Cohnella abietis: one gene and its partner. The protein of the gene in region 1 interacts with the protein of each later gene in a pairwise test. Links are inferred from orthologs where the notes say so. Each region holds a gene or a part of one and is shown on either strand. Other genes may lie near its edges.

Region 1 (3,522 bases):
TAGCCTAGCTCTTTCCTTCAAAATGTGCGAAAAAGCCATGGAGCATTGGCCCCATGGCTTCCCAGGCATTCTTATTTAACGATTCATTCCGCGTTCCTGCCAGAACTTTAACCGTTATCCTCTGTTTCCTGCACAATATTAAGGGGTTCAGAGGGGGAATTAAGCTGTATTTCTGCCGATTTTATGATCAAGCTCCACAATTCATCTCTACCTTGTCCCGTTTCCGAGGAAAATAAGACGAGCGGAACATGTCCAGGCATTCCCAATGTTTGGCGAATAATTTTAATATGCTTAGGCCACTGAGAGCGTGATACTTTATCCGCCTTTGTTGTCACAACTGCCATTGGAATCTCGTAATGAGAAAGCCATTGATACATTCTTTGATCTTCAGCAGACGGAGGGTGACGCAGATCTACTAATTGCAACACTAATTTAAGGGGTTCCCGTCCCCTTAAATATCTTTCAATCATTTTCCCCCAAGCCTCGCGTTCGGTTTTAGAAACCTTAGCATAGCCATAGCCTGGAAAGTCAACGAAATAAAGCACACCGTCTCCATTAATTTTGTAATAGTTCAGTGTTTGTGTCTTACCTGGTTGCCCACTTGTTCGTGCTAGGTTTTTGCGAAGTAACATTTTATTAATGAGGGAGGACTTACCTACATTAGAACGACCAGCCAAAGCCACTTCCGGAATACCATCTTCCGGAAATTGGCTCGGACCTACCGCACTAATTACAAATTCGCTTTGCTTGATCTTCATAATACATGACGTCTCCTATCAGTGTGTGCCCAGCGGCGGCGTTTCTTCCGGCTCGTCGTTCACGTTAGTCCGGATAGCCGAAGCGTCCGCCTGCAATTCATTCTCTTCTTGCCCGGCATCGCTAGAAACAGGGCTTGACGACTCGGATAAGGCATGAAGCAGCACTTCATCCATATGTGCTACGGGCACGAATGTCATACCAGCTCGAACGCTCTCTGGAATATCGATTAAATCCCGTTCGTTGTCGTGCGGCATTAATACCTTCTTAATCCCGGCTCGATGCGCAGCCAATGATTTTTCCTTGAGTCCGCCAATTGGCAGTACACGTCCTCTTAGCGTAATTTCACCGGTCATTGCTACTTCTCGAGATACTTTCCGATTGGTTAGCGCTGATATTAAAGCTGTAGCAAGTGTTATACCCGCGGATGGTCCATCCTTAGGAATGGCACCTTCAGGAATATGAATATGGATGTCATTCTTCTCATGGAACTGCGGATCAATGCCAAGCTCTTTCACCCGACTGCGGGTATAGCTGAATGCAGCCTGTGCTGACTCCTTCATCACGTCGCCTAATTGGCCCGTTAATGTCAGCTTTCCGCTTCCTGGCATAACCGTGACCTCAATGACAAGAGTATCCCCGCCAACCTCAGTCCAGGCAAGACCTGTAACAGCACCAATCTGATCTTCTTCATCAACCATTCCAAACCGGAATCTCGGTGGCCCTAAAAGCTCTTTCAGCCTCTCCGTATTGATAACGAATGGGGATGCTTCAGCGTTTGCGACAATTGCTTTGGCTGCTTTACGGCACAAAGAAGCTAATTGCTGCTCCATGTTACGGACACCAGACTCGCGAGTGTAATGACGAATCAAGGCCATAAGTGCATCGCTATCCAGCACGAGTTGGTCTTCTTCAAGTCCATGATCCCGTTTCTGCTTCGGAAGAAGATGACGCTCTGCAATTTGTAGCTTCTCAAGCTCAGTATAACCGGGAACGTGAAGAAGCTCCATCCTATCCAGCAAAGGACGAGGAATATTGTGCACGACGTTAGCCGTAGTTACGAACATGACATTAGAGAGATCGAAGGGCATCTCGATATAATGATCGCTGAATGTGGCATTTTGCTCAGGATCCAGTACCTCCAACAATGCAGACGAAGGATCTCCACGGAAATCCATGGCCATCTTATCAATCTCATCTAGAAGGAATACAGGGTTAGCGGATCCGGCATTACGCATTCCTTGGAGAATTCTACCCGGCATCGCGCCGACATATGTCCTGCGGTGGCCACGAATCTCTGCTTCATCCCGTACGCCCCCAAGGGAAATACGAACGAATTCGCGTCCTAGAGACTTAGCAATGGACTTAGCTAAGGATGTTTTACCGACTCCCGGAGGGCCTACTAAGCATAGGATCGGACCTTTGAGCTTCTTAACAAGCTTTTGCACGGCCAAATATTCTAGCACGCGTTCCTTCGGCTTATCTAGACCATAATGCTCATCATCCAAGATCTTCTCTGCATTAGCGATATCAAGATCATCTTCTGTTAGCTTGCTCCAAGGTAAAGCCAGCAGCCACTCTACATATGTCCGGATAACTGCTCCTTCTGCAGAGGATGCAGGCATTTTCTCCAGTCGATCGATTTCCTTCTCGACTTTGGCGAAAATTTTCTCAGGCAGCTCAGCCTCAGCAAGCTGGGACCTCAGTTCCTCGACCTCTCCTGCGCGGCCTTCCTTATCGCCTAGCTCCTTCTGAATAGCCTTCATTTGCTCGCGAAGGTAATATTCCTTCTGGGTTTTCTCCATCTGCTTCTTGACGCGCTGACTAATCTTGCGCTCAAGCTCCAGCACTTCCCGTTCATTGTTCAGGAAATCAAGCAGCTTCTCAAGACGCGGACGGACTTCGATGGTCTCTAGAATTTCTTGCTTATCTTTTATTTTCAGCGACAGATGACTGGTAATAACGTCCGCTAACCGACCAGGCTGCTCAATGTCTGAAACAGCGGCAAGCGTCTCCGGAGTCACCTTCTTGGATAAGTTAATATAATGCTCAAACTGGCTGAGCACAGCACGCATTAAAGCATCTAGCTCAGAATCATTTGTTTGTCCTTCTTGTAGCTCGTGGGCAAGCACTTCATAATAATTCTCATTGGGCAGATACTGCTCAATCTCCGCTCTACTAACGCCTTCAACAAGAACACGGATCGTTCCGTTAGGCAGCTTTAGCATTTGACGGACTTTAGCTATCGTACCGACCTGATAAATATCTTCCTGTGTCGGTTCTTCGATATTTATCTCCGATTGGGAACAAAGCAATATCATGTGATCATCGATCATACATTGCTCCAATGCTTTAACGGACTTCTCCCGACCGACATCCAGGTGAAGCACCATGCTTGGATACACGAGCAGCCCTCTTAAGGGTAGCAGGGGAATGGAACGGCTTTTCTGTTTGCTCGAACCCATAATTGACGCACCTCGCAGTTCTGGAACGAATTCAAACACTCCAGTCATTGTATCAAATGTATTCGCTCGCCGCAAAAAAAGAGCCATCTCAATGGATGACTCTTTGAAATTCACTTAAAGTTTACCCTTCAATCGGGTGATTCAATCCGTCTATTACACGGGACTCTGCATGGGACGTGCGCGCATGAAGAACAGATCCTGTTGGAGCTGCAGCGAAGGCATCAACAGCAACAGGTAGCTCATTAACCTGCCATTCCGGCTCCATCCAGGTCATCTGCTCCCCGAACACATGAAGGAATAC
Region 2 (8,437 bases), 4.8 Mb from region 1 along the record:
GAAAAGATAAAGAAGATAAAATTGCGCATGCTTATTCCTTTGGGGGCCCGGAAATGGCTGTAAATACAGTGGAAAAGCTGTTTAGTGCCAAGGTAGATCATTATGCTTCGATTAACTTCCAAGGCTTCATTAAGGTTGTTGATACACTTGGAGGCATTTCATTGCCGATTACTGAGGACATTGTGAACAAAGGGAAGGACCACGAGAAATTTACGGTCAAAGGAAATCTGGATAATTACACAGGTCTAGACGCACTCCGTTTTGTTCGTTATCGTGAGGATGCTGGCGGTGATATGTCTCGAACAGAACGTAACAGACAATTTCTCGAAGCGCTTGTAAGCAAAGCATCGTCAATGAAGCAATGGACCAAAATTCCTGAAATTCTAGATATTATCGGAGACAATTTCCTTACAGATTTACCGCCTCATTCTATGAGTGAGCTGGCTAAGAAATTTTTGCAAACGGGTCATGAAATTAAGAGTTATACATTAAAAGGTGAAGGCAAGCGAATGGGAACGCAAAATTTGTGGTATTTCATAGCTGATGAGCAAGATCTGGCTGCCGTTCGGTCGACGATTACGACTTGGTTGAACCCGGATATTGATGCTGCTCAATTAACCGTTCCGAGTGAAATAAGCCAATGAGGCAATCAACAATTAACCAAAATTTAGTCGCATAAATTGACAAGAAGTGCCATCATTAATGGTGGAGCTTAATAGGTTCATGATATAATAAATAGGCTGCAGCGGAGAGCTGCAGATCATTCTATTGAATCACATGAGTTTGCATTTATACTCGTAATCTATTCGATAAGAGCGTGTTTAGGCGTCCTCTGGACGTCTATGCCGTTTTACTTGAACGGAGGAGAAAGCCTTGAACGTAGCATTTTTTCTATTACCTAAACAAGAAGTAATGATCGTCAGTGAGGACGCCACATTGCGTCAAACGCTGGAACGAATGGAGCGTTACCGTTATACAGCAGTTCCTGTCATAAGCGAAACGGGTGAGTACAAGTCAACAGTGACGGAGGGTGATATTCTCTGGTACTTGAAGAGCCACCCCGAGCTTAATTTTGATCAGCTACATCGAGTATCTCTTTGCGATGTTCCGTTAAGAATGAATAATCTTGCTGTACGAATAGATGCGAATATGGAAGATTTGATTTCGTTAGCCAAAACCCAGAACTTCGTTCCGGTAGTTGATGACATGAATCGCTTTATTGGTATTGTGAGGAGGAGCGACATCATTGATTATTGTGAGAAGCTGCTCCTGCCCTTCGGATCAAATGAGAAACAGTTGAAGAGGGGAAATTAGGAAAATATTGTACAACCTTGGAGGAACGGATGAGCTACAACCAGCGCAAGCCACGTAATCGCAAGAGGTTCCCGATTCTGGTTTTCTTTGCCCTAGTTATTATCGCCGGAGGTGTATGGGCAGGAACAGCATTGTTCGGAGGCGGGAAGGATCCCGATCCATCGCTTTCAGGTCCAAGTGCCAACAGCACGCATTCTAAAGGAGCTGCCAAGCCTTCGGGTGATCCTTCAGCCCCAGTAGCTGAAGAGGTTGTGCTTGACCAACCAACGTCTTCGGAGCTTGATAAAGTTTACGATATCGTAATCTCTAATGGTCGAGTCATTAACCCTGAGACGAAGTTAGACCGAGAAGGGCTCAATGTAGCCATTCAAGGCAGTCAAATTATGCTAGTCACAGACCAGAAGCTTAAGGGCAAGAGAGAAATCGATGCTACGGGCTTGGTTGTGTCTCCGGGGTTTATCGATAATCTATCGTATGATCCCAATCCTGTTGGCGTATGGAATAAGATCGCCGATGGTGTGACAACGAATATCGCTATGCACGGTGGGACGTCTAGCCCGGAAAAATGGTATCCGTATTATGTTCGCAACAGAACACCTGTTCATTTCGGTGCGTCCTTCTTTTACACGCAAGCGCGTAACCAGTTCAAGCTGAGCCGGTACGATACGGCAAAGCCTGAGCAGACTCAGACATTGGTTAATCAAGCAGAGAAAGCTCTAAACAACGGAGCGCTTGGCATCTCGTTCAGTCTAGAGTATGTGCCTGGCGTCAACGATAAAGAAATATTGCCTCTGATGAAGCTGGCGCACGAATATAATGTACCTGTCTATTTCCACGCGAGATATTCCGATATGCAAGAGCCAGGAACGAATATTGATGCACTCAATGAATTGATAGGCTATGCCAGAGCATCTGGAGCAGCTGTTCATATTGATCACATTAATAGCACGGGTGGAACGTTTTCCATGACGCAGTCGCTTAAGATGGTATCCGATGCGATAGCGGAAGGATTGGACATCACATCATGTATTTATCCCTATGATTACTGGGGAACATACTTGAACTCAGCTCGGTTCGATGAGGGCTGGCAGGAGCGTTTCCGAATTACTTATAATGATCTGCAGATTGCCGGAACGAAGGAAAGGCTCACGGCTGAGACTTTCCGCAAATATCAACAGCAAGGTAAGCTGGCTGTTGCGTATGCGATACCTAAGCAGGATGTCATTGACTCTATAAAAGCACCTTACGTTATGATCGGCAGTGATGCGATTCTTGAGCCAGGTTTCAACAACCACCCAAGGGCATCAGGAACATTCGCTAGAACAGTTGGTCTTTATGTGAGGAAAGAAGGGGTCATCTCTCTCTCCGATGCGATTGCGAAGATGTCACTCATGCCTGCTCAACGTCTAGAGAAGCAATCCCCTGCTTTGCAGAAGAAGGGCCGGATTGCCAAAGGAATGGACGCTGACATTGTGGTCTTCGACTACGACAAGATTAGCGACATGTCCACAGTGGATAAACCAGAAATCGTATCTGCGGGAATTGAATATGTACTTGTGGATGGACAGGTTGCGCTCGATGGAGAAGGTATCCACAAGGACATTCGTGCTGGACAACCTATGAAGAGCGAATTCCTGCGTGTGAAGGCAGGGGGAGCAACCCTACTGTGGGAAAGCAGCCAAGTGCCAGTAGTTGAATATAGAAGCGCGAACTACGTAGATATAGAAGAGTTGAATGCTCATGGTTATACAGTAACGTGGGACAAGGTAAAGCATCAGGCTACAGCCAGTGGCGGCGCTAAGTCGACAGAAGTTAGCATTCCGAAGCCGGAAGTTGGACAATTGATGCTGGAGCGTGGTTACACTCTAGTTTGGGATGATGGCGTACAATCTGAGCTATTATCCATCGGGGATCGTAATTATGTTTCGCTATCCGCTCTGAAAGCTCATGGCTGGAAGCTAAACAAAGACGGCAACCAATTGACTCTGAACAAATAAATAAGTGGAAGAACACCTTAGCTTGGGAGTGAGCGGGTGTTCTTTTTTTTGCATATTATGTCTAAAGCCCTCCAACCCCCATGCCACGCACGATTAACCATACATTCTATGTCTAAATCGCTTCCCCTCCATCTCGCGCAGGTTTAGCCATACTTTTTCCTAGGAACAGTGGAGCCACTCTAATTGTATAGTCCGGGTTAAGGTAAGGGTTGCTTGGTGTCTGTTCCTGATTTTATGATATAATGAAGATTGTAGCTTTCCGAGCTTCTACTTCAATTAATGAGTTGACTCGTAGGGAGGAACAGCGATGGAACGGGACACGGATATAGGTTCAACTATTGAGGATGTCTATCGGAATATGGACAATGCCATTGCGGACAAGCTAGCTAAACTTAGAAAAGAAGGACATAAGTCCGAACATATCCGCAAGAGGTGAATTTGTTGAACATGAGTTTAAAGTCGCTGGCTTGGAGCGTGGCAGCGTTACTTTTAATTGTTACATTTGCATCACCGCTTATGTTATTGACTATTTTCTTAGTCATGACCCCTTTCGTTGTTCTGTTTAATTTGTTACAGCCAAAGTTTATGATTGTGCATCTTGTCCTAATTGGGATAATCGCATATTTTCTAGCCGGTGGGTACGGACAAGGTGTACTGAGTATCGCTTTCTTTTTCCTCATTCCATCATTAGCTATGGGGTATATTTACAAAAGGGGAGGGAAGGCACGTACGGCTATCTCGACCGGATCCGTAGTTGTTCTGGCCCAGCTATTGATCGTGCTGCTTATTTTCACCGTACAGTTCGATATTGATCTCAAAGCAGAGTTCAGCTCGTATTTAGCAGAAAGTCTGAAGCAAATTGAGACGGGCGGGGTTTTACAGGCTGGTTGGGCTGTAGATACTGCCAAAACTTTCAGCGATTTAATTATGACGGCATTGCCTATGCTGCTCTTGCTCATAGCGTTTCTGTTAGCAGTTATTACACACGGACTGTCCCGACTAGCGTTTCGTACAGTCGGTCTGGAAGCACCATCCCTACCGAAGGCGAGTACATGGAGAGCACCTAGAAGCTTAGTAATGTATTACTTAATTGCTATGATTGCCAGCTTCGCTATGTCAGAGGACGCGAGTGGCTACTGGTCAATTGCCATTACAAACCTTGTGCCGATTCTAAGATTTGTGTTTACGGTTCAAGCGATAGGGTTTTTCTTCTTCTTAGCAGAAACTAAGAAATGGCCTAGAGTGGTTCCGTTGCTATTCTGTATACCGCTAATGCTGTTTCCCCCGGCTTATATTATTGGCTTGCTCGACATAGCCTTTCCAATGCGTAAATTTTTTGTGAAATAGTGTGAGGAAAGAACAAGGTGTGTTGTGTTTAGAGCGGTTTAGCGACCACCATTAGACGGGAGCGAAAGCGGATATGCCCAAGTTTCTCGTGCAGCGTTGGCACGGTATGCATGTCGTATGGGCACTTGTGCTCATCTTCATGCTAACCGTAGCATTGGCTTGGTACCAATGGCTGTTCGGATTGTTAGGATTAGTGCTTGGTGGGGTTGTTGCTGCTTATGGCATTCTCGCGGAGAAGGCCTTTCGCAATGATCTGAACGACTATGTCTTAACATTGTCTCATCGTATTAAGAATGTTGGTAATGAAGTTATAGCACAGCTTCCCTTTGGTATTATTATTTTTAACGAAGACAAGGAAATTCAATGGCATAATGCTTATATTGCAACTGTAATCGGTCGAGCTTCAATTGTTGGAGATCCGCTGACTACTCATTTTCCAGTTCCCCAGCATCTGATCAAGGATAAGGAATCGGTTATTGAAGCTACGATAGGCGGTCGGGTATATGAGCTGCTGCTCCGCGCCAACGAGCGATATCTCTATGTTTGGGATATTACAGAGCGGTGGACACTGAAGAAACGCTATGACGAAGAAAAGCTAGCGCTAGGGATTGTTATGATGGATAATCTCGAAGAAGTTGCTCAAGGAATGGATGAGCAGCAGCGTGCGCTAATGCTCTCTAAGGTGACTGGTGAGATTAACGAATGGTCCCAGAAGTATGGGTTATTTTTACGCCGATTATCCTCAGATCGATATATGATTATTACTAATCAGATTACACTCAAGACTCTTGAACAATCTCGCTTCGAGCTATTGGATGATGTGCGCGAGATTACGATAGAACAGAAGCTTCCGATGACCTTAAGTATCGGCTTTGCATCTGGCGCTGACAATGTTATCGAGCTTGGGCATTTGGTGCAGGGGAGCTTGGACATTGCACTTGGACGCGGAGGCGATCAGGCTGTAGTGAAATTTGGTCAGCGTCAGAGCTTCTATGGTGGGAAAAGTAATGCCGTTGAGAAAAGGACGCGTGTTCGTGCGCGGGTAATCTCACATGCGTTACGGGACCTCATTAAGGAAAGCGACAATATCGTCATCATGGGACATAAAATGCCGGATATGGATGCCATAGGGGCAGCAATCGGTATTATGAAGGCGGCGCAGCTTTACGGCAAGGAAGCTTTTATCGTACTAGAAGGCGTTAATCCTGCTATTCATCGAATGATGGATATGCTCAGGGAAGACGAGAAGCTAATGAAGAGATTCGTTTCACCGGAGCATGCGATGGGCCTAATAGGCAAAAGAACGCTCGCCGTCGTTGTCGATACGCATCGCGCAACAATGGTAGCAGAGCCGAAGCTTCTTCAAGGTACTGATCGAATTGTTATCGTGGACCACCATCGTCGCAGTGAGGAATTCATAGATGATGCGGTATTGGTGTATATGGAGCCTTATGCTTCCTCTACATGCGAGCTTGTTACTGAGCTACTGCAATACATTCATGAGCGAGTCGTACTCGACGTTAGAGAAGCTACAGCGTTACTAGCAGGGATAACAGTAGATACCAAAAGCTTTGCCTTCCGCACAGGGTCACGAACCTTTGAAGCTGCTTCATTTCTTCGCCGTAACGGTGCCGATTCGGTTCTCATTCAGCGCATGCTGAAAGAGGATCTGGAGGAATACATTCGTAAAGCGGAAATTATTCGCAACGCTGAAACCTATCGGGATTGCATTGCAATAGCGGTAGCTGAAACGGGCAAACAATTTCCACAGCTACTTATCGCGCAGGCAGCGGATACTTTGCTCAATATGACGGGTATCAAGGCTTCATTCGTTATTGGATTGCGACCAGATGGCACAGTTGGGGTTAGCGCAAGGTCTCTAGGCCAGATCAATGTACAGATTGTAATGGAACGACTTGGCGGCGGCGGACATTTTACGAACGCTGCTTGTCAGATTCAAGGAACGGTAGCCGATGTAGCAGTTAAATTAAAGCAAGTACTCAAAGATCTCGAAGAGGAAGAGGGTTTATTTGAATGAAGGTAATCTTCTTACAGGATGTTAAAGGCCAAGGGAAAAAGGGCGAAATTAAAGAGGTATCCGAAGGTTATGCGCGTAATTTCTTGCTGCCTAAAGGCGTTGTAAAGATAGCAACTGATGGAGCTAAGAAGACTTTGGATCAGCAGGTAGCTTCAGCCCAGAAGAAAAAGGAAGAAGAGAAGAACGAGTTTAAAGCTCTAGCCGCTCGCTTATCTGAGATGACTATCGTCATTAAAGCGAAGGCAGGAGAAGGCGGACGGTTGTTCGGCGCGATTACAAGCAAGCAAATAGCGGAAGCATTGGAAGCTCATAAAATAACGATCGACAAAAGAAAAATCGAGCTGGAAGATCCTATCCGTGTATTAGGTGTAACGAAAGTAACCGTGAAGCTGTATCCTGATGTGAAGGGCACGGTAAACGTACAAGTCGTGGAGGAATAGCCCAATGAACGGAAACGGGGATCAGCAGCTAGTATACGATCGCATACCTCCGCAAAATCTGGAGGCGGAGCAAGCCGTTCTTGGTGCCATACTGCTTGAATCTGAGGCGCTTATTACATCGATGGAGCGCTTGAAAGCAGAAGATTTCTATAGTGTCTCCCATCAGCGCATTTTTGACGGTATGGTGGCTCTCAATGACGATAATGAACCCATCGATCTCGTAACCTTAACTGCTCGTCTTCAGGATTTAGGGCAGATGGATGAGATCGGCGGGGTCATGTATTTGGCTAAGCTGGCAAACTCGGTTCCAACTGCAGCAAACGTGGAATACTATGCTCAGATCGTAGAAGAGAAGTCCATTCTCAGACGTCTAATTCGTACCGCTACGCAAATTGTCTCCAATGGTTATGCAACAGAGGATGATGTTGGCGTTCTGCTAAATGATGCAGAGGCACGGATTATGGAAATTTCGAGCCGTCGGAGTGCAACTGGCTTCATCAGCATACGTGACGTTCTTATGGAAGTATTCGAGAAGGTTGAATTTCTCTATAACCATAAGGGCGGGGTATCAGGAATTCCTTCCGGGTTTATTGATCTGGATAAAATGACAAATGGATTCCAGCCCAATGACCTTATCATAGTCGCAGCTCGTCCATCGGTAGGTAAGACGGCGTTTGCCCTGAACATTGCCCAGAATGTAGCTGTTCGCTCTACAGAGACCGTCGCTATCTTCAGTCTGGAGATGTCAGCCCCTCAGCTTGTTCAGCGGATTATCTGCGCGGAATCTAACGTGGACGCAACACGCATGAGAACGGGGCATCTAGAAGGCGATGATTGGGAAAAGCTATCTATGGCGATTGGTGCTTTGTCCGAGGCTCAGATTTACATCGATGATACACCAGGTATTACGGTATCAGACATTCGGGCAAAATGTCGCCGACTCAAGAAGGAGAAGGGCCTCGGTATGATTCTTATCGATTACCTTCAGCTTATTCAAGGGCGGGGCAAAGCCGGCGAGAATCGTCAGCAGGAAGTATCTGAGATTTCTCGTACGCTGAAGCAAATCGCGCGTGAGTTAGAGGTTCCTGTTATTGCCCTGTCACAGCTATCGCGGGGAGTAGAGCAACGGCAAGACAAGCGCCCAATGATGTCAGATCTTCGGGAATCGGGATCGATTGAGCAAGATGCCGATATCGTTGCATTCTTATATCGTGATGATTATTACGACAAAGAGTCCGAGAAGAAAAACATTATTGAGATTATCATTGCCAAGCAACGTAATGGTCCCGTCGGCACCGTTG

The links.
Region 2: the proteins of lon (region 1) and rplI interact in binary tests that used the Escherichia coli proteins (3 or more experiments, as listed by UniProt). The link is inferred for Cohnella abietis from one-to-one orthologs.

Annotation. Positions count from the first base shown.
Region 1 is NZ_AP019400.1:2,219,086-2,222,607, reverse strand. What follows is about bases 500-3,522. They hold lon (endopeptidase La), read right to left. Parts: upstream 3,222-3,522; coding sequence 777-3,221; downstream 500-776. Other genes in these bases: lonB (ATP-dependent protease LonB), read right to left, coding at 3,343-3,522; yihA (ribosome biogenesis GTP-binding protein YihA/YsxC), read right to left, coding at 500-758. Also shown: more of yihA, read right to left, coding at 108-499.
Region 2 is NZ_AP019400.1:7,029,718-7,038,154, reverse strand. What follows is about bases 5,415-8,414. They hold rplI (50S ribosomal protein L9), read left to right. Parts: upstream 5,415-6,692; coding sequence 6,693-7,136; downstream 7,137-8,414. Other genes in these bases: dnaB (replicative DNA helicase), read left to right, coding at 7,141-8,414; KCTCHS21_RS30545 (DHH family phosphoesterase), read left to right, coding at 5,415-6,696. In the rest of the region: KCTCHS21_RS30565 (LCP family protein), read left to right, coding at 1-644; KCTCHS21_RS30560 (CBS domain-containing protein), read left to right, coding at 874-1,314; KCTCHS21_RS30555 (amidohydrolase family protein), read left to right, coding at 1,344-3,311; KCTCHS21_RS32010 (hypothetical protein), read left to right, coding at 3,619-3,747; KCTCHS21_RS30550 (DUF2232 domain-containing protein), read left to right, coding at 3,759-4,658; more of KCTCHS21_RS30545, read left to right, coding at 4,732-5,414; more of dnaB, read left to right, coding at 8,415-8,437.